One region of the Kutzneria sp. NPDC052558 genome, then DNA from elsewhere that is predicted to be linked to it. Evidence: riboswitches for the same ligand, from Rfam matches in the RefSeq annotation. Region 1 holds a riboswitch; each other region holds the start of a gene.
What was found. A riboswitch is a leader RNA that binds a small molecule or an ion and turns the genes downstream of it on or off. The one in region 1 is predicted to bind cobalamin.

Region 1 (7,733 bases):
CCGAAGGCGTTGGAGATCTCGACCCGGGCGGCGGTGCCGCCGATGCTGGTGTGCACGACCTGGCGCAGCGTCTGCTGGTTGAACGAAGGTCCGCCGGCCTGCGGGGAAACCGACCAGGTCCCCGTCCACGGCGTGTCCTCCGGTTGGGCGGCGGCCGGATGCGTGAGGGCGGCGGCCACCAGCAGTGCACCGCAGACGGTCGAGAGCAGTCGCGTGGACACGAGTCCTCCACATTTCCGATGCAGGGACCGCCACGGTACGAGCCCGCCACGGGTTGCCGCAATGTGTCGATACTGTGAAGAAAATTCCTGACAAATTGCTGCAAACCGTTGCGGGTGACGCCACCTGCGGTGATAGAGATCCAAGGTATCGTCAACTTCGGCGGCCTGAACATAGTCCGAGCTGCGGCAACTGGACATCGGTTCGGCCTAGCGCTACCGCACCTCCGAGGTCATATGTAACGCGGCGGCAGCTTGACGCATACCGATATGGGCATATGATTGCCGGCATGGCACGGGCAGCGACGACCTCGGACGTGTTCAACGCGATCGCCGAGCCGCAGCGCCGGGAGATCCTGGCGCTGCTGCGAACGGGGGAGCGGCCGGTGACGGACCTGGCCCGGGAGCTCGGTCTGACCCAGCCGGGGGCGTCCAAGCACCTGCGGGTGCTGCGCGAGGTCGGGCTGGTGCGCGACCGCAAGGCCGGCAAGCAGCGCCTGTACGGCCTGGACGCCCGTGGGCTTCGGCCCGTGCACGAGTGGACCGGCGGTTTCGAGCGGTTCTGGAACGCCAGCTTCGACCGTCTGGACGCGTACGTGCAGGACCTCAAGCAGGAAAGGCAAGGGGAGTAGCTGATGAGCACGACCGACCGCGAGATCGTCATCTCCCGGGTCATCGACGCACCACGGGAGCTGGTGTTCGAGGCGTTCACCGAGGTTCGGCACCTGTCGCGGTGGTGGGGGCCGGAGGGGTTCACCACGACCACGCGGGCCTTCGAGTTCCGCGTCGGCGGGGAGTGGCGGTTTGTCATGCACGGCCCGGACGGCACGGACTACCAGGAGTGGATCTCCTGGGCCGAGATCGCCCCGCCGGAGCGGATCTCCTTGCGGCACGGGGAGTTTCGCGACGATCCGAACGCCTTCGATTCGGTCATCACGTTCGCGCCCGACGGCGCGGCGACCCGGATCGAGATGCGCACTGTGTTCCCCACCAAGCAACTGCGTGACGAGGCTGTGGAGAAGTACCACGCCATCGAAGGCGGGCAGCAGACCCTGGGCAACCTGGCCGCCTACGTGGCCGAGATCGTGGAGGACTGATGGCCGGCAAGGTGTTCTTCAGCGTGTCGATGTCGCTGGACGGGTTCATCGCGCCCGAGACGTCCGAGGAGTTGATGGGACGGCAGTGGATGGAGTTGCAGCGGTGGATCTTCCCGCTGCGGTCCTTCCGGGAGAACCTCGGGCTGGGCGAAGGCGGCGAAGAAGGCCGCGACAACGACATCGTGCGGGAGACGTTCGCACGTACCGGCGCGAGCGTCATGGGCAAGCGCATGTTCGACGCCGGCGAGCGGATGTGGCCGGAGAACGCCCCGTTCCACACGCCGGTTTTTGTTGTCACGCATGAGAAGCGCGACCCCTGGGAACGGCCGGGCGGCACCACCTTCCACTTCGTCAACGACGGCGTCGAGGCCGCGGTGGAGCAGGCCCGCGTCGCCGCCGGCGACCGTGATGTCCGCATTGCCGGCGGCGGCGCGACGATCCTGGAGCACGTGAACGCCGGCCTGGTCGACGAGTTCACCATCGCCTTGTCGCCCGTGCTGTTCGGCGCCGGGGTTCGCCTGTTCGAGGGCGTGGATGCTAGTCGCGTTGCCCTGGAACAGGTTCGCGCGGAGTCGTCGCCGCGGGTGACGCACCTGACCTACGTCGTCCGGCAACGTCAGTGAGACGCCGCCGCAAAGTAGGCGTCGACGACCGCGTCGTCGACGTCGGCCAGGGTGGACGGCGACCAGCGCGGGGAGCGGTCCTTGTCGATGATCTGCGCGCGGATGCCCTCGATCAGCTCGGCGGTGCCGAAGGCGTGCCGGGCGAGCCGATATTCCTGGGCCAGCGCCGATTCCAGGTCGGGCAGTGCGGCGGCCTGCCGGAGCGCGCGTAGCGTGACCTTGAGCGCGGTGGGGGATTTGGTCTCGATCTCCTTGGCCGCCGCCGCGGACCCGTTGGCCCACAGCCTATCCAGGATTTCCTCCACTGTGGACGCCGAGTAGCACCGGTCGATCCACTCGCGGTCGGCCGCCACCGCGCTCGGCGGCGCAGGCTCGGAGAGGGCGGCCAGCGCGGCGTCGGGCGTCTGGGCGGCCAAGGCGTCGAACAGATCCGGCAGCCGGTCGCTCGGCACGAAGTAGTCGGCGAGTCCACAGTGGATCGCGTCCGCCCCGGACAGCTGCGCCGCCGTGAGGGCCATGTGCACACCGGTCTGCCCCGGCGCCCGAGACAGCAGATATGTGCCGCCGACATCGGGGATGAAGCCGATGCCGACCTCCGGCATCGCGACCCGGGACCGTTCGGTGACCACCCGGTGGCTGCCGTGGGCCGAGACGCCGACCCCGCCGCCCATCACCAGGCCGTCCATGATCGCCACGTACGGCTTGGGGTAGCGGGCGATCTGCGCGTTCAGCCGGTACTCGTCGGCCCAAAACGTCAGCGACTCGGCGCCGCCGGCCTTCGCGTCCTCGTAGATGGAGCGGATGTCGCCGCCGGCGCACAGCCCGCGCTCGCCCGCGCCCTCGATGACCACGGCCCGCACGGCCGGATCGTCACGCCATCGGTCCAGCTGTGCGCTGATCGCCTTCACCATGGCGTGGGTGAGGGCGTTCAGCGCCTTCGGCCGGTTCAGCGTGATCCGGCCGATCCCGCTGCGCACAAGGAAATCGACTTCGGGCATGCCGCACCATAAAGTAGGACGTCCAACTATGTCGAGCGCCTGTGACGTGGCCCTCCGCCGTGCCGACGGGCCAGCGTGACGAACGCAACTGCGCCACGGCTCTTGCGCCGGCGGCTAGAGTGGGCCCCGCAGCTGGTTCGGCCGTCCCCCGGGACGGTCGTCGCAAGAGGGAATCCGGTGCGAATCCGGGACTGCCCCGCAGCGGTGAGTGGGAACGACCGCCGTCACACAGCACTGGGCCCGACGGGCCTGGGAAGCGACGGCCAGTAGGCACGAGCAGTGCGCCCGCGAGTCCGAAGACCTGCCCGCTGTGCGTCCCACGACCGTGGGGCGCTGGCTGAGACCTCGTGGGCGGGTCCTCGCCGAGCCTCACCTGCGGCCGCCGGGCCGCCGGGGTGGGCTCGTCGCGGCGTGCCCCCGGGGTCCACGTGGACTCGCGAAGGAGAGCCCCGTGACACCGACCACCAGCCGTGCCACCCTGCACGGCTATCCGCGGCAGGGCGCGGACCGCCAGTTGAAGAAGGCGATCGAGGCCTACTGGGCCGGCCGGACCGACGCGAGCGCCCTGCTGGACACGGCCCGTGAGCTGCGGCTGAGCAACCTCGCCGAGCTGCGCGAGGCCGGTGTGGACGAGATCCCGAGCAACTACTTCTCGTTCTACGACCATGTCCTGGACACCGCTGTGCTGCTGGGCGCGATCCCGCGGCGGCACCTCGACGCCGTGCCCGACGTGTCGACGCCGAAGGGCCGGCTCGACCGCTACTTCGCCCTGGCTCGCGGCAATGCAGACGTGCCGCCGCTGGAGATGACCAAGTGGTTCGACACCAACTACCACTACCTGGTGCCCGAGCTCGGTCCGGACACCGAGTTCACCCTGGACGCGAGCAAGCCGTTGGCGGAGTTCGCCGAGGCGCTGGCGCAGGGCGTGACCACCCGCCCGGTGCTGGTCGGACCGGTGACGTTCCTGTTGCTGGCCAAGGATCCCACCGACACCGTGGGCTTCCGGCCACTGGACCTGCTGGACAAGATCGTGCCGCTCTACGCGGACCTGCTGGCGCAGTTGCGCGCGGCCGGGGCCGAGTGGGTGCAGCTGGACGAGCCGGCGCTGGTGACCGACCAGCCGGCCGAGGTGCTGGACAAGGTCGCCTCGACCTATGCCGCGCTGGCCGCCGTGCCGAACCGGCCGAAGATCCTAGTCGCCTCGTACTTCGACCGCCTCGCCGACGCGTTGCCGGTGCTGGCCGAGTCCCCGGTCGAGGGCCTGGCCGTCGACTTCACCAACAACGCCGCCGCCAACCTGGCGGGCCTGGCCGCGATCGGCGGCGTCCAGGACAAGCGCCTGGTCGCCGGCGTGATCAACGGCCGCAACATCTGGGCCGCCGACCTGTCGGCCGCGCTGGCCACCCTGGGCACGCTGCTGGGCCTGGCCGGCTCGGTCGACGTGGCCGCCTCTTCGTCCCTGCTGCACGTCCCCTACGACGTGACGCTGGAGACCGACCTGGACCCGGAGATCGCGGGCTGGCTGTCGTTCGCACGGCAGAAGGTCGCCGAGATCGTCACCCTGCGCCGCGGCCTGACCGAAGGCCGCGCCGCGATCAGCAATGCCTTGCTGGTCAACGAAAACCGGCTGGCGTCGCGGGCCGCGTCGCCGATCGTGCGGGTGCCGGCCGTGCGTGCGCGGGTCGCCGCGGTGACCGACGCCGACGAGCACCGGACCAGCCCGTACGGCAAGCGCCGGCAGGCCCAGCAGGAGCGGCTGCGCCTGCCGGAGCTGCCGACCACGACCATCGGCTCGTTCCCCCAGACCGCCGAGCTGCGCAAGGCCCGCGCCGCGCTGCGGGCCGGGAAGCTGGACCACGCCGGCTACCAGGAGGCCATGCGGGCGGAGATCCGCTCGGTCATCGGCGAGCAGGAGCGGATCGGGCTGGACGTGCTGGTGCACGGCGAGCCCGAACGCAACGACATGGTCCAGTACTTCGGCGAGCAGCTGGCCGGATTCCTGGCCACGCAACAGGGTTGGGTGCAGTCCTACGGCACCCGCTACGTCCGGCCGCCGATCATCGTCGGCGACGTGTCCCGCCCGTTGCCCATGACCGTCGAGTGGTCGACCTACGCGCAGAGCCTGACCGACAAGCCGGTCAAGGGCATGCTGACCGGCCCGGTGACGATGCTGGCGTGGTCGTTCGTCCGTGACGACCAGCCCGAGGGCGACACCGCCCGCCAGGTCGCGTTGGCGCTGCGGGACGAGGTCGTCGACCTGGAGGCCGCCGGGATCTCGGTGATCCAGGTGGACGAGCCGGCGCTGCGCGAGACGCTGCCGCTGCGGACCGCCAACCGCGCCGGGTACCTGGACTGGGCCGTGGCCTCGTTCCGGCTGGCGACCTCGGGCGTGCGGGACGAGACCCAGGTCCACACCCACATGTGCTACGCCGAGTTCGGCGACGTGCTCCAGGCCATTGTGGACATGGACGCCGACGTGATCAGCCTGGAGGCGGCCCGCTCCAACATGGCCATTGTGGACGGTCTGGCCCGGGCCGGCTATCCGAACGAGGCCGGGCCGGGCGTGTGGGACATCCACTCGCCGCGAGTGCCCTCGGTCGAGGAGATCGTGGGACGCCTTCAGGTCGCCACCGCGGCGTTCCCGGTCGAGCGGCTGTGGGTGAACCCCGACTGCGGGCTCAAGACCCGCGGCTACCCCGAGGTTCGGGCGACGCTGGCGAACCTGGTCGCCGCCACCGGGCAGCTCCGGGCGCGTTAGTGGATCCGCGTTCACCGTGGCGGGCGGCACTGCCGCCCGCCGCGGTCTTCGCGCGACGTCAGTCCAGCAGGTCGAGGATGTCGTCGGCGTGCTCTTCCTCCTCTTCCAGGATGGATTCCATCAGCCGCCGGGTGGTCGGGTCGCTGTCGCCGATCCAGCGGATGATCTCCTGGTACGAGGAGATGACGATCCGCTCGGCGACCAGGTTCTCCTCCAGCATCCGGCGCAGGTCGGACTCGTCGGTGGTGACGTACTCGGTGTGGGCGCGGGCGGCCAGCGTCGCCGGATCGAAGTCGGGCGAGCCGCCGAGCTGGCTGATCCGCTCGGCGGCGCGCAGCCCGTGGTCCATCTCCTGCTTGGCGTGCTCGCGGAACTCGGCCGCGACTTGGGCGCGGTCGATGCCGGTGGCGGCGATGGCGTGCTGGCTGTAGCGCAGGAAGCAGACCACCTCGGTCGCCACGACGTCGTTGAGCAGCTCGATGAGACGCTTGGTGTCGCCCTGATAGGTTCCGGTCACCGGACCGTCCTGCATCTTGGCGCGGGCGTCTTCGCGGATCTTGGTGACGTCGATCGCGAACTGGTTGTCCATCGAGTCCTCCTCAAGGTGTCTGCCCGAGCGGGTACCCGCGCCGCCGCGGTCCATTCACGGGGATTACCCGCGCTGTGACTGGGTAATCCACTAGGCATGAGTGCGGGCTACGAGGTCGGCACGGTCGAGGCGGCGGCGTACACGGTGCCGACCGACGGCCCGGAGGCCGACGGGACGCTGTCCTGGGACGCCACGACGATCGTGGTGGTGACGGTTCGAACGCGGGCCGGGACGACCGGCATCGGCCACACCTACGGGCACGAGTGCCTGACGGGCCTGATCTCCGGCCTGCTGGCGCCGCGGGTGGTGGGGATGGACGTGCGGGAGACGTCGACGGCGTGGGAGGCGATGCGGTCGGCGATCCGCAACCTGGGCCGGCCCGGGCTGTGCTCGATGGCGATCGCGGCCGTGGACATGGCGTTGTGGGACGCCAAGGCCCGCCTGCTCGGCGTGCCGCTGCATCGGCTGCTGGGCGGCAGTCGGGCCGAGGTGCCGGTGTACGGCTCCGGCGGTTTCACGACTTACTCCCGGGACGATCTGGTGGCGCAGCTGGCCGGCTGGGTGGAGCAGGGCATTCCGCGGGTGAAGATGAAGATCGGCATCTCGCCGCAGGACGACCTCGCCCGGGCCCGGGCTGTGCGCGCGGAGATCGGCGACGATGCGGAGCTGTACGTGGACGCCAACGGCGCGTACGACCAGGTGACCGCCCGGCGGCTGGGACTGCGGCTGCTGGAGGAGGCCGGCGTGTCGTGGTTCGAGGAGCCGGTCAGCTCCGACGACTTGCGGGGCCTGGCCGACCTCACGCGCACGCTCCCGTTGGATGTGACCGCGGGGGAGTACGGCTATCACCTGGAGTACTTCCTCGCCATGGCCCCGTGTGTGGACGTCATGCAGGCCGACGTGACCAGGTGCGCCGGCATCACCGAGTGGCTGCGGGTCACCGCCGGCACCGTGCGGCCGGTGTCCGCGCACTGTGCGCCGTCGGCTCACGTGCATGTCGCGACGGTGCCGCCTGGCCTGCGGCACATCGAGTTCTTCCACGACCACGTGCGCATCGAGCGGATGCTGTTCGACGGCGTGCTGGAGCCGGTGCAGGGCCACCTCGTGCCGGCCGAGACCGAGGGAAACGGGCTGGTGCTCAAGGCAGCCGACGCGGAGCGCTTCCGCGTGGCCTGAGCGGGGTATCCGTCTCGTGTGGACGGACAGGACTGCATGCCGCATGTGTTGCGGGAATACGCGCTGGTGGCCGACGGCGAGCGTGGGGCGCTGATCGACCCGCAGGGCTGCGTGGCGTGGATGTGCGCGCCGCGCTGGCACGACGACGCGGTGTTCGGCGGGCTGATCGGAGGCGGCGGGCACTGCCAGGTCGCGCCGGCGGATCCGTGGCATGTGTGGGGCGGGTTCTACGAGCCGGGCACCCTGATCTGGCACAGCCGGTGGACCACGAGGG
Region 2 (7,733 bases), on a different contig from region 1:
GCGGCGGTGCACGCCGGCGAGGACCTGCGTCCGGCCGCCGAGGCCGCCCGGGCTTTGCCGACGGCCGAAGATCCGGCCGGACTGCTGCTCACCGGCGTCGTGACCTGGGCACTCGACGGCTACGTGCCGGCATTGCCGCAGCTGAGGCGGGCGCTGACCGAGGAACCGCGGCTGCTCATCGCCCCGGTCGCCATGGAGATCTGGGACGACGAGGCGTGGCGGCGGATCACCGGGGTGGCGCTGGCCAAGGCGAGGGCCACCGGCACCTTGTCCGTCCTGCCGACGGCGCTGACCGCACGGGCCGGCGCCCTGTTGGCCGATCTCCGTCTCACCGAGGCCGCCGCGCTGCTCGACGAGGCCCGCACGCTTCGGGAAGCCACCGGCCTGGCCGGCAACCCGTTCGCCGAGCTCATGCTGCTTGCCTTGCAGGGCAAGGAAAAGCCGGCCGTCGAGTTGGCCGAGGCCGTGACCAGGGACGCCGCCGAGCGCGGCGAGCAGCGGCTCACCGCCATGGCCGACCACGCCCTGTCCGTGCTCTACAACGGCCTTGGCCGCTATGCCGCCGCCCAGGCCGCCGCCGCCCGTGTCGGGCGGCATCTCGGGATTTCCCCGTGGGCCGAACTGGTTGAGGCCGCCGCCCATGCCGGCGACGCCGCCGCGGCGGCCGAGGCCCGCGACCGTTTGGCCGAGCACACCGTTCCGGCCGGCACCGACTGGGCTTTGGGCGCCCAGGCCCTGGCCGACGCGATCGTCAGCCCGACTGACGATCAGTTTCGCGAAGCGATCGACCGGCTGCCGTTGGCGTTGTCGGCGGCCCGCGCGCGGCTGCTGTACGGGGAGTGGCTGCGCCGGGAGAACCGGCGCGCCGACGCCCGTGACCAGCTCCGGCCGGCCTATGAGGCGTTTTTGGCCGCCGGGGCCGCCGGCTTCGCCGAGCGCGCCGGCCGTGAGCTGGCCGCGACGGGGGAGACCGTTCGCAAGCGTGGCGCCGGCGTGGCCGAGGAGTTGACCCCGCAGGAGGCGCAGATCGCGCGGCTGGCGCTGGCCGGCCGCACCAATCCGGAGATCGCTGCCGCGCTGTTCCTCAGCCCGCGCACCGTGGAATGGCATCTGCGCAAGGTGTTCACCAAGCTCGGCATCAGTTCGCGGCGCGAGTTGGCTACTTCTTCGCTGTGAGCGCCGCCATGAACGACTTGCGCAGCCCGGCCGGCCCGATGATCGGCAACGCCGCCCGAAAAGCTTCGACTCGTGGGTGGTGACCGTGCTCGTCGAGCTCCCCATCGAGGCCGTCTACGCCACCAAGCGGGTGCTGGTGCAGTCCGCCGAGCTCTCAGCCCGTGACCCGTTCGCGGTCCATGCCGCGCTCGGCCTCCGGTGATCGCCTCTAGCCCGCTTTTCGCCACCGCCCGTGTCCGTCGCTGAACACGGGCAGCCCCTCGTTGATCTCCACCGTCCAGTCGCTGTGGTGGATCAGCCGATGACAGGCGCTGCACAGCAGCACCAGATTGTCCAGACTGGTCGGCCCCCCGTCAGCCCATTCCACCACGTGATGCGCGTGGCATTGCCGGGGTTTCCTTCCACATCCCGGAAACGCGCACCCCTTGTCCCGGATGATCAGTGCTCTGCGTATCGCGTTGGGGATGGTCCGGCTGGCCCGTCCGATGTCCAGCACCTCGGACCTGGCCCCGAGCACCACCCGCAGGATCGTGCTGTCGCAGGCGATCCTGCGCACCGAGGCGGCGTTGAGCGGCCCCATGCCCGCCAGGTCGGCGGTGCCCCGCTGCTCCTGAAAGTCCTTCCACGACATGGTGAGGGCGATGTGCGGCTTCTCCCCGCCCTCCTCGGGCAGGTCCTTGCAGCCGGCCGCCAGTTCGAGGATCTCCACCAGCGCGTCGCCCTGCCGCTCGGCGGTCGTGCGCGGGTCCTCAGCCGATGTCGGCTTGGCCAACGGGCTGATCAGCGCCTCCAACAGCGCCAGGCTCTCCAGGTCGAGGAACCCGTCGATGTCCCCGCCGTTGCGGCGCTTGCGGATGGTCAACGTCCGCTTGGGCCGGGCTGACTCCCGGTCATCAGGCGCTTTCCCGTCCTGGTCCAGCAACACCAGGATCCGCTGGGCGACGTCCTTGAACTGGCCGAGGTCGAGCGTCGCCGCGTATCGCACCAACGCCGCCTCGACCTTCTCCCGGTCCGGCTCCGGCGCCTCGGCGAGCGTCTTGTCCATGACGACCAGATGCTGCCTGCTCAGCAACGCCTCGGCCGCCACCTCCCGGACCGCGTCCCGCTGAAACAACTCCGCGTGCCGCACCAGCTCCCGGGCCTCACCCCGGGTGATCTCCCACTCCACTGTCAGATCCGCGACCAGCGCCGCCCGATCGTCCTTGGTCCGGTTGGTGCGGTTCCACAACTCCCGCACATCCTCGACCTGCCCCAGGTAGTCGGCCTTACGTCGCCGCTCCCGCCTTTTCCCGTCACTGCGCAGCGCCCCGTCGCTCAGTCGCCACCTCTCGGCGTCGACTGGCAATTCTGGGTTCGCTGACATACCCCCATCTTACCACTCACCAGAGACAAATCCCCTTGCCAGACAAGGATTACCCGATCGTGTCCACCCTGAAGATTCCTTCAGGAAAGCGCTTTCCAACCTAGCAACGCGCCCACCCCCCAAACGGCAACCAAACAACCAAAGCCACCCCCCTCCCACGTCCCAAGCCCTCTGTAAACCGCACCACCCACCCTCCCGCCACCGCGCCACGACCCCCACCCCCCACCTGACTCGCGGCACTCCAGCCAGACACGGCAAGGGCTAAAGCATTTGAACCCAGCGGTAGACACGCCCTAGCGGTGGGGCAAGCGCAGCCCTGCCAGCCGGTGCACATGAAAGTGTGGCGAGCACCCGATCAGCGCAAGAACCACAGACCCACCCCCACCTCCACCCCCACCCCCAAGAACCTCCTACAAAGCAGCCGCCAGTGCCACCGACACGGTCGGATGGCGGAATTCGAAGCCGTGGCGCAGCAGTGCGTCGGGGACGGCGCGTTGGCCGGTGAGGGCGCCGGCGTCGGCGAGTTCGCCGGCGAACAGTCGTAGGAGCCGGGGCGGGTAGACCCATGGGGTGGGGCGGTGGAGGAGGCGGCCGACGGCGCGGACCATTTCGGCGTTGGTGACGGGTTGGGGCCCGGACAGGTTGACGGGGCCGGTGATCTCGGGGTGTTCGAGAACGTGCTTGATGGCGGAGACCTCGTCGTGGAGGGAGATCCATGCGAGGTACTGCCGTCCAGTCCCCATGCGGCCTCCCGCGCCCCAGGCGACCATGGGCCGCAGCTGCCCGAGCAAACCGCCGGTAGGCGACAGAACAATCCCTGTGCGCAGCAAGACAACCCGAGCGTCCGAGGCGGCAGCGGCAGCCTCTTCACGCTCGCGGTCCATGTCGGCGAGGAATCCGGACCCGGCAGGCGCGGACTCGTCGACGACGGTGTCGCCGGTGTCGCCGTAGTAGGCGACGGACGAGCTGTTCAACAGCGCGGGAACGCCGTGGGAAGCGACTGCCTCCGCCAGCACCCGTGTGGGCACGACGCGGCTGTCGATGAGCTCCTGCTTGAACTCGGGTGTCCATCTCCGAGCGGTGGTGTCGACCGCACACAGGTTGATCACGGCATCGACGCCGTCCAGCGCCCCGTCCTCAAGAGAACCCGCCACCGGATCCCATTGGCGTTCGTCGGCGGCGGTGGGGGAGCGGCGGACCAGGCGAAGGACCTCGTGTCCGGCGGAACGCAGGACCGGTGTCAGCGCGGTCCCGATCACCCCGGACGCCCCGGCGACCACTACACGCATCGGACTCCCCATCTCGCGGCTCGGTTAACACCGTTAACGCTAGCAGTCCGGGTACGGCACGAAGGTACTGCGGTTCTCGTTGGCGCGCAGCGGCCGGCCGATCTGCGGGGCGGCGCGCTGGGGGCACAGCGGCCGGTCGCAGGTGCGACTACCGCAACCCCGCCTACCGCAACCCCGCCGAGCTGCTGACGTCGTTCACCACCGGGGTGAACCTCAGCACGCCAGGCATCTGGCCTGAAAGATCTGGCTGTTTCCTCCGTTGTCGTTCCGAATGGCGGGCGTGTGCGGGACCCGCGGGGCCTCGGCCGGTATCGTCTGGCCGAGGCCCGCGGTGCAGGGAAGCCGGTGCGAATCCGGCACGGTCCCGCCACTGTGACCGGCTCCACGGGCCGGGAGTCAGACACCGGCCGCGGGCACGGCTGTGTTGTCCACGAGGATGGAGCTGACACGCGTGGAGTGCGCGCATGTGCTGGATCGCCTGAACGGGCCGGGGCCGGTGTTCTCGGTCGAGTTCTTCCCGCCCCGTGACGCCGCCGACGAGCAGCGGCTCTGGCTGGCGATCCGGCAGTTGGAGGGCCTGGACCCGGCGTTCATGTCGGTGACCTACGGGGCCGGCGGGTCGAGTCGGGACCGGACGATCCGCACCACCGGTCGGGTGGTGCAGGAGACGTCCCTGTTGCCGATGGCGCACCTGACCGCCGTCGACCACTCGGTCGCCGAGCTGCGCAACGTCATCGGCTGGTACGCGGCGGTGGGGGTGCGCAACATCCTGGCCGTGCGGGGCGACCCGCCCGGCGACCCGATGGGGGAGTGGGTCAAGCACCCGCAGGGGTTGACCTACGCCGAGGAACTGGTCTCGTTGGTGCGGGAGCTCGGCGACTTCTGTGTGGGAGTCTCGGCTTTCCCGTACGGGCATCCCCGCTCGGCCGACCTCGACACCGACACCGAGTACCTGGTGCGGAAGTTCCGGGCCGGCGCGGACTTCGCCATCGCGCAGCTGTTCTTCGAGGCCGAGGACTTCCTGCGGCTGCGGGACCGGATGGCCGCGCGGGGCTGCGACGCCCCGCTGTTGCCCGGGATTCTGCCGCTGACCACGGCTCGCACGCTGCACAAGACCGTGGAGCTGTCCGGCGCCCCAGTGCCGGCGTCGATCGCGCGGCGGCTCGAACCGCTGGTCGACGACCCGAAGGCCTTTCGGGCCGAGGGCATCGACGTGGTCACCGAACTGGCCCAGCGCCTGATCGACGAGGGCGTGCCGGGCGTGCACTTCTACACGTTCAACATGTCCAGGGCCACCACCGAGGTGGTCGGCCGGCTGGGCCTGCTGCCGGCCCGGGCCTGAGCCGACCGGCCGAGCTCACAGCGCGGTGAGCTTGGCCGGGTTCAGCACCCACATCACCTCGTCGATGCCCGCGGCCGATCCGGCCACGGCCAGCACGCCGATCGTCTCGCCGTTGCGTTGCAGCAGCACGGCATCCGCGCCGTTCAGGGCGGCCGGCACGGCCCGCACGTCGTCCCAGAAGTTGGTCGACCAGGCGCGCACCAGCTTGGCCACCGCGTCCGCGCCCCTGACCACGTGCTTCGTGGCCCGCACGACGCCGCCGCCGTCGGAGTAGCTGACGACGTCCGCGGCGAACAGCTCCTCCAGCGCCGACAGGTCCCCGGCCTGCGCCGCCTTGACGAAGGCGGTCAGCAGCCGCCGCTGCTCGTCCGGGTCGACCGGGGCCCGGCGCTCGGCCGCCAGATGCTTGCGGGCGCGGCTGACGTACTGCCGGGCGGTGGCCTCCGTGGTCTGCACGATCTCGGCGATCTGCTGGTACGGGTAGTCGAACGCCTCCCGCAGCACGTAGGCGGCGCGCTCGGTCGGCGTGAGCTTTTCCAGCAGCAGCAACACACCCAGTTCCAGCGCGGCCGCCCGCTCGGCGCCCAGCTGCGGGTCGGCCGATGTGTCGATCGGCTCCGGCAGCCACGGCCCGACGTAGCTCTCCCGCCGCGCGTAGGCCGTCTGGGTGGCGTTGATGGCCAGCCGGGTGGCGGTGGTGGCCAGGTAGGCCGCGGGGTTGCGCACCGCCGAGCGATCGCAGGTCTGCCAGCGGATCCAGACCTCCTGCACCAGATCCTCGGCGTCGGCGGCCGTGCCCAGCATGCGGTAGGCGATGCCGAACAGGCGGGGCCGCACCTCGGCGAAGACCGCGGCCGCGTCGTCGAGCGTCGTCTCCATGCTGTGTGGTCCCTTTCGACGGGGCTGGCGCGGTGCCTCCGCAGCGTACGCCAGCCCCGTCGCCCACCCAGCGCCCACGGACCCCGTTGGCATCATCCGTTGGGCTGAACGCCTGTCCTGCCAACGGAAACCGGCGCGCGGCGGTCCTTGCGCAGCGCCAGTTCCTCGGCGCTGACCGGCACCAGCATCGGCTGCCCGGGCACGCAGAACATGGTCACCACGAAGGCCGACTCGGCGTCGGCCAGGTGGTTGCCGTCCTGGTAGTGGATCACGTCGCCGCCCGGCTCCCAGAACGCCTCGCCCGCCTTGACCACCCGCGCCGGCTCGCCCTCCAGCTCGAAGACGATCTCGCCCTTGACCACGTAGCCGTAGGCCGGGCCGGAGTGGCGGTGCGGCGGCGCGCCGGGGCTGTCGGGCGGCAGCGTGACGAGAATGGTCATCGCCTCGGCCTGCGCGTGGATCTGGGGCGCGTTCGGCACGGTGGCCACCACGTCCAGCTGTGGCGGCGGTCCGGCGGCGTAGAAGTCGTCCACGGTGTGCTCCTCCGGTTCTCGGGTTGACGATCAGCTAGGACCGGGCCGGCCCCGGATGTGTGACAGCCGGGGTGTCACAAACCTGAGGGCTGCCCGGTCCTAGCTGGCGAGCCACCGCGAACACGGGGAGGAACCATGAAGATCGTCGTCATCGGGGGCACCGGCCTGATCGGCTCGGGCGTGGTGCGCCGGCTGACCGAGGCCGGCCACGAGGCCGTCGCCGCCGCGCCGAGCACCGGTGTGAACACGCTGACCGGCGAGGGGCTCAAGGAGGTGCTTCAGGACGCGAACGTGCTGGTCGACGTGTCCAACTCGCCGTCGTTCGCCGACGACGACGTGATGAGCTTCTTCACCACCTCGACCGGCAACCTGACCGAGGCCGCCCGGGAGGCCGGCGTCGGCCACTACGTGGCGCTGTCGATCATCGGCATCGACCGCTCGCCCGAGATCGGCTACTACCGGGCCAAGGTCGCCCAGGAAAGCGCCATCCGCGCGGCCGGGCTGCCGCACACCATCCTGCGGGCCACTCAGTTCTTCGAGTTCGCCGGGGCCATCGCCGACTCGTCCATGGTCGACGGCGCGGTCCGGCTGCCGGGGGTGGGCGTGCAGCCCATCGCCGCTGTTGACGTGTCAACAGCGGTCGCCGGCGCCGCCGCCGGGGACCCGGCCAACGGCATCGTCGAGATCGCCGGGCCGCAGTCGCACACCTTGGACGAGTGGGTGCGCCGGGTGCTGGCCTACCGGGGCGACCGGCGCCAGGTGATCACCGACCCGAACGCCCTGTTCTACGGCGGCGTGCCCGGACAGACCGTGCTGCTGCCCGGGCCGGACGCCCGGCTGGCGCGGACCAGCCTGGACGAGTGGCTGGCCGCCCAGCACTGACGGACTCGCGCGGGTGGCGTTCCTCCATGCGCCACCCGCGCCCTAACGGTGGTGGGCGGCGAGGTGGCGGGCCAGCACGTCGTCGCCGAAGTCGCCCTCCGGGTCCCGCCACACCGAGTGCACGTGGTTGACCTCGCGCTGCGTGTTGTCGTACTCGGCCAGCAATCGCGGACCTTGTAGCCGGTAGTAGTGCGGCTGGCCCGGCTCGACGCCGCCGGCCCAGGCGAAGTGCACGTCCAGCAGCTTGTCGCCGGCGAACTTGGCCGCCT
Region 3 (7,733 bases), on a different contig from region 1:
ATCGCCCGCATGGACGAGGCGCTGCACGAGCGGATGCGGGAAGCGATCAAGGACGTGCCGCCCGGCCGGGTGTCGACCTACGGCGACATCGCGGCCATGGTCGGCGCGCCCAGCCCGCGCATGGTGGGGGCGCTGCTGTCCGAGGACGGCCACGACCTGCCGTGGCACCGGATCCTGCGGGCCAACGGCACGCCGTCCCCGCACATCGCCCACGAGCAGCTGGCCCGGCTGCGGGCCGAGGGCGTGCTGGCCGACGGCCAGCGCGTCAACCTGCGGAAATACCGCTGGCAGCCGGAAGACTGAGTCGGCCCCCGCGAGCGCGGCCAACCGGGATCCGGCCGTGTTCCCGGATCCCGATCGGTTCGGCCCCGGACCGACTACCCGTTGTTGCCGACGAGATCGTTCACGACCCGCTTGCGGCGCAACAACCGCGGCAGCATGCCGTGATCCATCTGCTGACTCAGCGGTGACGGCGGCACCACCAGCATCGCGCACCGCGCGTGGGCCGCGCAGTACCTCGGCACCGAGGGGATGAAGGCCCGGCGCCACACGCTGCGCCGGCCCGCGCCGATCACCATCAGGTCGTTCTCGTTGTTCGCGACACACACCAACGCCTTGCCCGCGTCGGCGCGCACCGCCACCTGCCGCACGTCCACGTCCTCGGGAATGCCGCCAAGCGCCTCGTCCCACGCTCTGGCCAGCCGCTCCCAGGCTCCTTGCTCCCACAACTGCTTGAGCTGCACGTCGAACGTCCGCCGGTAGGCGGCCTCGCCGCCCGGCGCGCTCCACGCGATGACCGCGACGAGCGGCACCGAGCGCATCCGCGCCTCGGTCACCGCCCGCCGCAAAGCCTGCAAGCTGCCGACCGAGCCGTCGACACCGACGACGACCCGTCCAACACCATCCATCACCGGAACATGGTAGTTCTCGGCGCAAGTGCACACCGTCACCCGAACGCGTTCTTGATGACTCCTGTGCTCAGCGGCACAGCGCTTGTGCCGCGCGGGGCTCGGCCCCCGGGTAGCCGATGCCCTCTCCTTTCAGAAATCTTCGTCGAAGCTGACCGTTCCCGTAACAGCGACCTGGTACGCGGAGACCCGGCGCTCGAAGAAGTTGGACAGCTCCTGCACGTCCTGCAACTCCATGAACCCGAAGGGGTTCTTGGCGTTGAACTCCGGGGCCAGGCCCAGCGCGGCCAGCCGACGGTCGGCCACGTGCTCAAGATAGGCGCGCATGTCCGCCAACGACATGCCGGCAACCCCTTGTCCCAGCAGGTCTTCGGCGAACTTGGTCTCCGCGTCCACCGCCTCGCGCAGCATCTGCCGGACCTGGTCGTGCAGCGCGTCGTCGAACAGCTCCGGCTCCTCGCGGCGAACCGTGTCCACCACGTCGAAGGCGAACGCCATGTGCATGGACTCGTCGCGGAACACCCAGTTGGTGCCCGAGGCCAGCCCGTTGAGCAGGCCGCGCGAGCGCAGGAAGTACACGTAGGCGAAGGCGCCGTAGAAGAACAGGCCCTCGATGCAGGCGGCGAAGCAGATCAGGTTGAGCAGGAAGGCCTTGCGGTCCTCCTTGCTGTGCAAGCGGTTCAGGTGCTCGATGGAGTCGATCCACTTGTAGCAGAACTCGGCCTTGTCCCGGATGGACGGGATGTTGTCCACCGCCGCGAACGCCTCGGCCCGCTCGTTCTCGTCGGGCAGGTAGGTGTCCAGCAGCGTCAGGTAGAACTGGACGTGCACGGCCTCCTCGAACAGCTGGCGCGACAGGTAGAGCCGGGCCTCGGGCGCGTTGACGTGCTCGTACAGGTTGAGCACCAGGTTGTTGGCGACGATGGTGTCGCCGGTGGCGAAGAAGGCGACCAGCCGGTTGATCAGGTGCTGCTCGGCCGGCGTCAGCTTCTTCAGGTCGGCGAGGTCGGAGTGCAGGTCGACCTCCTCCACCGTCCACGTGTTCTTGATGGCGTCGCGGAAACGCTCGTAGAACAGGGGATAGCGCATCGGCCGCAGGGTCAGGTCCATGCCCGGGTCGAGCAGGGACTGCTTGCGCGCGGTGTTGTCGAGGGTGGTCACTGGCAGGCCTCACACGATTCGGGGTTCTCGAGGGAGCAGGCGATCACATCGGCCGGGGCCGCGGGCACCGTCGCCTGCTGGATGCGCGTCGCCGGACGGGACCGCAGGTAGTAGGTGGTCTTCAGCCCGGACTGCCAGGCGTAGCGGTACATCGAGGACAGCTTGCCGATCGTCGGCGAGGCCAGGAACAGGTTCAGCGACTGGCTCTGGTCGATGTACGGGCCGCGGGCGGCGGCCAGCTCGATCAGCGACTTCTGCGGAAGTTCCCACGCCGTGCGGAACAGCGAGCGGCTGGCCTCGGGCAGGCCGGCCAGGCCCTGCGCCGAGCCGTCGTCCCGCTTGAGCTGGTCGCGGGTCTGCGCGGTCCACAGGCCGTGCTGCTTGAGCTCCGCGACGAGATAGGTGTTGACCTGCAAGAACTCCCCGGACAGGGTCTCCCGCTTGAACACGTTGGACACCTGCGGCTCGATGCACTCGTAGCAGCCGGCGATCGAGGCGATCGTCGCCGTCGGCGCGACGGCGATCAGCAGCGAGTTGCGCAGGCCGCTCTCGGCGACCCGCTCGCGCAGCGCGGCCCAGCGCTCGGTCTGCGTCGGCGTCACGCCCCACAGGTCGGGCTGGAGATCGCCCTGGGCCGCCCGGGTCTGGTTGTAGGCCGGGTGCGCGCCGGCCGACGCGGCCAGGTCGGCCGAGGTCTCCAGGGCCGTGAGGTAGATCTCCTCGGCGATGCGGGTGGACAGCTGCTTGGCCGCGGCCGAGTCGAAGTCCAGGCGGTGCTTGAAGAACACGTCCTGCAAGCCCATCACGCCCAGGCCAACCGGCCGCCAGCGCGGGTTGGACCGGCCGGCCGGCGCGGTCGGGTAGTAGTTGATGTCGATCACGCGGTCCAGGAACGTGACCGCGGTGCGCACGGTCTCGCGCAGCTTGTCCCAGTCCATGGAATCGCCGAGCACGTGCGCGCCCAGGTTGACCGAGCCGAGGTTGCACACCGCGGTCTCGGTGTCGCTGGTGACCTCCAGGATCTCCGTGCAGAGATTGGACAGGTGCACCACGTTGCCCGGTTCGGCGGTCTGGTTGCAGGTGCGGTTGGCGGTGTCCTTGAAGGTCATCCAGCCGTTGCCGGTCTGGGCCAGCGTGCGCATCATCTTGGCGTACAGGTCGCGGGCCTTGACCGTGCGCACGGCCCGGCCGGCCTGCTCGGCCGCGCGGTAGGCGCGGTCGAACTCCTCGCCCCACAGGTCCGGCAGCTCCGGCGTCTCGTCCGGGTCGAACAGCGACCAGTCGGCGTCGGCCTCGACCCGGCGCATGAACTCGTCCGGGATCCAGTTGGCGATGTTCAGGTTGTGCGTGCGCCGCGCGTCCTCGCCGGTGTTGTCGCGCAGCTCGAGGAACTCCTCGATGTCCGGGTGCCACGTCTCCAGGTAGACGCAGGCCGCGCCCTTGCGCCGGCCGCCCTGGTTGACCGCCGCCACCGACGCGTCCAGCGTGCGCAGCCACGGCACGATGCCGTTGGAGTGGCCGTTGGTGCCGCGGATCAACGCGCCCCGGGAGCGAACCCGGGACCACTGCACGCCGATGCCGCCCGCGAACTTGGACAGCTGCGCCACCTGCGCGTACCGCTCGTAGATCGACTCGAGTTCGTCGCGCGGCGAGTCGAGCAGGTAGCACGAGGACATCTGGGTGTGCCGGGTGCCCGAGTTGAACAGCGTCGGCGAGCTCGGCAGGTACGCCAGCGAGGACATCAGGCGGTAGAAGCGGATCGCCTCGCCCGCGGTGTGCGACAGGCCGCAGGCCACGCGCAGCAGCCAGTACTGCGGGCGCTCCACCACCGTGCGCTTGTCGGGGTGGCGCAACAGGTAGCGGTCGTACACCGTGCGCAGGCCGAAGTACTCGAACCGCCGGTCGGCGTCCGCGTCGATCGCGTCGTCCAGCTTGCGGGCGTGGGTGGCCACGAACTTGGCCGTCTCGTCGCCGATCAGGCCCTCGCGGTGGCCCAGCGCGATGCTCTGGCTGAAGGAGTGGACGCCCTGGAGGCGGACCTCCTTGTCGATGTACGCCGCCAGCAGCTGGGCCGCCAGCTTGGAGTACTCGGGCTCCTCCGACACCAGCTCGGCCGCCGTCTGGATGGACAGCCGGTCCAGCTCCTCGGTGGTCGCGCCGTCGTACAGGCCGTTGATCGTCTTGGTGGCCACCCGCAGCGGGTCCACCTCGGCCAGCCCGACCGCGCAGCGCCCGACCGCCTTGACGATCTTGTTCACGTCGACGGCCTCGAACTCGCCGCTTCGTTTCCTGACCCGCATCGTCGGGTGGGGATCGGTGTCTACCCGCACCACTGTCTGCGTCACAGCCTGAGCTCCTCGCACGCTGTCGGCCTTTGCGGGCGGCGCGCGAGGACCCACCGGCAGGCGCCGGCCGGCGATCCCCCACGCCCTCCCTCGGGGCCTGGACACGAGCCCGTTCACGGTGCGAACGGGCGAGCGGGCAGGTCTTCGGACTCACGGGCATGCCGGCAGGCACCTACTGGCCGTCGCTTCCCAGGCCACCGCGGCCCAGTGCTTCGTTACGGCGGTCGTTCCCGTTCACCGCTGCGGGGCAGTCCCGGATTCGCACCGGGTTCCCTCTTACGACGACCGCCCTGGCGGGACGGCCGAACCAGCTCGGTGAGCACAATACATGGGCGGCGATCAGTCGCAAGCACCCACATGTTGTGCCGGCGTGTCCCACCGACTGCACGATCGGGCACCGTGAGCGACGATGTCGCGACTCTGCGTGGCTATCCCGGTAGACAGGATCCAGAGGTCTGCCGAGGAGGGGCTGTGCCACGACCCGAACGACCGCTGGACCCGACGCACGGCGCGGTGGGCGCGTTCGCCGCCGACTTGCGCCGACTGCGGGAGCGGGCCGGCCGCCCGACATACCGGGAGCTCAGCCAGGCCGCGCACTACTCGCCGACGGTGCTGTCACAGGCCGCCGCCGGACGGAAGCCGCCCACGCTGGCGGTCACGCTGGCCTACGTCACGGCCTGCGGCGGCGACCCCGAGCACTGGCGGGCCCGCTGGCACGAGCTCACCGCCCAGATCGGCGGCGATATCGACAACCGCGACCCCGGTTGCGCGCCCTATCTGGGGCTGGCACCGTTCGAACCCGATGACGCCGACCGGTTCTTCGGCCGGGACGAGTTGCTCGACGACCTCGTGACCCGGGTGAGCCAGCGACGGCTGGTCGGCGTGTTCGGCGCGTCGGGCTCCGGGAAGTCCTCGCTCGTGCGGGCCGGACTGGTGGCCATGGCCCGCAAGCAGGGACTGATCGCGACCGGGCCGACGCTGTTGCTCACCCCGGGACCACATCCGATCGAGGAGTTGGCCGTCCACCTGGCCGCGGCGAGCGGACTGTCCTCAGTGGAGTTACGGGCGGAACTCGCCGCCGCACCGGACAACCTGCGGCTGCGGGTGCGCCAAGCCCTGCACGACGAACCGGACGACGTCGACCTGTTGGTGGTGGTCGACCAGTTCGAGGAGGTCTTCACCCTCTGCCACGACCCGGACGAGCGAGCGGGGTTCATCGCCGCGTTGGTGGCGGCCACCAGCGCGCCGGGCAGCCGGGTCCGAGTGGTGCTCGGGGTGCGGGCCGACTTCTACGGCCATTGCCTGCGACACCCCGAGTTGGTGGCGGCGTTGCGGGACGCCCAGGTCCCCGTCGGCCCGCTGAGCCCGGAGCAGTTGCGGGAAGCCATCATCCAGCCCGCGGTGCATGCCGGGCTGACTGTCGAATCCGCGCTCGTGTCCCGGCTGATCGCCGACGCCGCCGGCCAGCCGGCGGTGCTGCCGCTGGTGTCGCACGCGCTGATGGAGACCTGGCGTCGGCGACGCGGCACCCGGCTGACGGTCGCGGGCTACGAGGAGACCGGCGGCCTGCACCAGGCCATCGCCCACACCGCGGAGCAGGTCCACACCGCACTCGACGCCACGCAGCGCGAGATCGTCCGCGGCCTGTTCCTGCGGTTGACCGCCTTCGGCGAGGGCACCGAGGACACCAAGCGCCGCGTCGCCCGGACGGAACTGGACGCCGATCCCGACACCGCCGTGGTGCTGGAGAAGCTGACCAGCGCCCGGCTGCTGACCGCCGACCGCGACAGCGTGCAGATCACCCACGAGGCGTTGATCCGCTGCTGGCCCCGGCTGCGCGGATGGCTTGCCTGCGACCGGGACCGGCTGCGCGCCCACCGGGAACTCACCGAGGCCACCAACGCCTGGGAGCTGGTCCACCGCGACCCAGGGGCGCTCTACCGCGGCGCCCGGCTGGCGGTCGCCCGCGATCGGCTCGGCGCCCACGACACGACGCTGACCGCACGAGAACGGGAATTCCTCGAGACCAGTCTCGCGGCGGAGGCCGCCGAGCAGGCCAGCGAGCGCCGCCGCAGCCGCCGGAGCCGCCAACTCACGGCGCTGCTGGCGGTTCTTCTCGTGCTGGCCGTGATCGCCACCGGGATCGCCGTGCGGTCCCAGTACGCGATCGCGCAGGAGCGCAACGCGGCCATCGCCGGCAAGGCCGCCCTCGACGCCGCCGCGCTGCGCGAGTCGAACCCGGCGCTGTCGATCCAGCTCAGCCTCGCCGCCTACCGGCTCTCCCCCACGCCGGGGACCCGTGACGGCCTGCTCAGTGCGTTGGCCACGCCCTACGCCGCCAGGATCACCGTGCACACCGACACCGTCGAGGCGGTGTCCTATAGCGATGACGGCCGGCTGCTGGCGTCCGCGAGCGCGGACAAGACCGTGCGGATCTGGGACGTGTCAACGCCTCTGCGCCCGTCCGCGGTGGCCACGATCAGCGGCGACGCCGCCGTGCGCGGAGTGCGGTTCGCTCCCGGCGGCCGGATCATGGCGACGGCCGACGCCGGAAGCACTCCGCGGGTGCGGTTGTGGGACATGAGCAAACCTCAGCAGCCACGCCAGCTGGCCACTCTCCCCGTCGACGCCGGCATGGCGGCCTTCAGCGGCGACGGGCGCCTGCTGGCCACCGGATCCGCCGACTCGGTGCGCCTGTGGGATCTGACCGACCCCAGCACCCCTCGGGCAGTCGGCGCCGTCCCGATCACCTCGGGCCGCGTCCGCGCGATCGATCTCAGCCCGCACGGCCCCCTCCTCGCGGTCGCCGGCCCCGGGGACGGCTCCGGCCTGTGGAACATCGCCGACCCGGCACACCCCGTGTCACTGTCCACGGTGCACGGCAGAGTGCGGGCGGTGTTCAGCCCGGACGGCCGTGTGCTGGCGACCACCGACGACCGCGACAGCACGCCGAGGCTATGGGACATCAGCGATCCCGGAGCGCCGCAGCGGGCGGCCGTGCTGGTCGGGCACACCGCCAGCGTCAACACTCTCCGGTTCGCGCCCGACGGGCACGGCCTGGCCACCAGCGGCGACGACAACACGATTCGCCTGTGGGACACCACCGATCCGCGCCAGCCCCACCTCGCCGCCAGCCTGACCGGCCACACCAACACCGTGTACGCGCTGGCGTTCAGCCCCGACGGGCGGACCCTGGCCTCCGGGGCGGGCGACACCACGGTGCGGCTGGCCGATCTGTCCGGACTGTTCCTGGCCGATCACGCCGACACCGTCGTCGCGGCGGCGTTCAGCGCCGACGGCCGGATGAGCGCCACCGCGA

Region 2: it holds a riboswitch for cobalamin, as region 1 does, so the genes downstream of both, ACIG5F_RS41285 (methylenetetrahydrofolate reductase) here and metE (5-methyltetrahydropteroyltriglutamate--homocysteine S-methyltransferase) in region 1, are expected to answer to the same signal.
Region 3: it holds a riboswitch for cobalamin, as region 1 does, so the genes downstream of both, ACIG5F_RS11270 (ribonucleoside-diphosphate reductase subunit alpha) here and metE (5-methyltetrahydropteroyltriglutamate--homocysteine S-methyltransferase) in region 1, are expected to answer to the same signal.

What each region holds. Positions count from the first base shown of each region.
Region 1 covers NZ_JBIUAG010000034.1:110,666-118,398, reverse strand. The annotation lists gene ACIG5F_RS40245 (GDSL-type esterase/lipase family protein) at 1-221, opposite strand, end outside; gene ACIG5F_RS40240 (ArsR/SmtB family transcription factor) at 509-850, shown strand; gene ACIG5F_RS40235 (SRPBCC family protein) at 854-1,315, shown strand; gene ACIG5F_RS40230 (dihydrofolate reductase family protein) at 1,315-1,938, shown strand; gene ACIG5F_RS40225 (enoyl-CoA hydratase/isomerase family protein) at 1,932-2,936, opposite strand; cobalamin riboswitch at 3,053-3,260, shown strand; gene metE (5-methyltetrahydropteroyltriglutamate--homocysteine S-methyltransferase) at 3,388-5,694, shown strand; gene ACIG5F_RS40215 (bacterioferritin) at 5,753-6,283, opposite strand; gene ACIG5F_RS40210 (enolase C-terminal domain-like protein) at 6,380-7,459, shown strand; gene ACIG5F_RS40205 (glycoside hydrolase family 15 protein) at 7,478-7,733, shown strand, end outside.
Region 2 covers NZ_JBIUAG010000037.1:9,747-17,479, reverse strand. The annotation lists gene ACIG5F_RS41310 (AAA family ATPase) at 1-1,176, shown strand, start outside; gene ACIG5F_RS41305 (hypothetical protein) at 1,256-1,378, shown strand; gene ACIG5F_RS41300 (DUF222 domain-containing protein) at 1,385-2,539, opposite strand; gene ACIG5F_RS41295 (TIGR01777 family oxidoreductase) at 2,950-3,828, opposite strand; partial or broken gene ACIG5F_RS41290 (short-chain fatty acyl-CoA regulator family protein) at 3,868-3,978, opposite strand; cobalamin riboswitch at 4,134-4,255, shown strand; gene ACIG5F_RS41285 (methylenetetrahydrofolate reductase) at 4,265-5,170, shown strand; gene ACIG5F_RS41280 (RNA polymerase sigma-70 factor) at 5,186-6,049, opposite strand; gene ACIG5F_RS41275 (cupin domain-containing protein) at 6,142-6,582, opposite strand; gene ACIG5F_RS41270 (SDR family oxidoreductase) at 6,718-7,464, shown strand; gene ACIG5F_RS41265 (DUF3500 domain-containing protein) at 7,507-7,733, opposite strand, start outside.
Region 3 covers NZ_JBIUAG010000005.1:67,531-75,263, reverse strand. The annotation lists gene ACIG5F_RS11285 (MGMT family protein) at 10-303, shown strand; gene ACIG5F_RS11280 (universal stress protein) at 378-908, opposite strand; gene ACIG5F_RS11275 (ribonucleotide-diphosphate reductase subunit beta) at 1,041-2,069, opposite strand; gene ACIG5F_RS11270 (ribonucleoside-diphosphate reductase subunit alpha) at 2,066-4,414, opposite strand; cobalamin riboswitch at 4,532-4,741, opposite strand; gene ACIG5F_RS11265 (hypothetical protein) at 4,886-7,733, shown strand, end outside.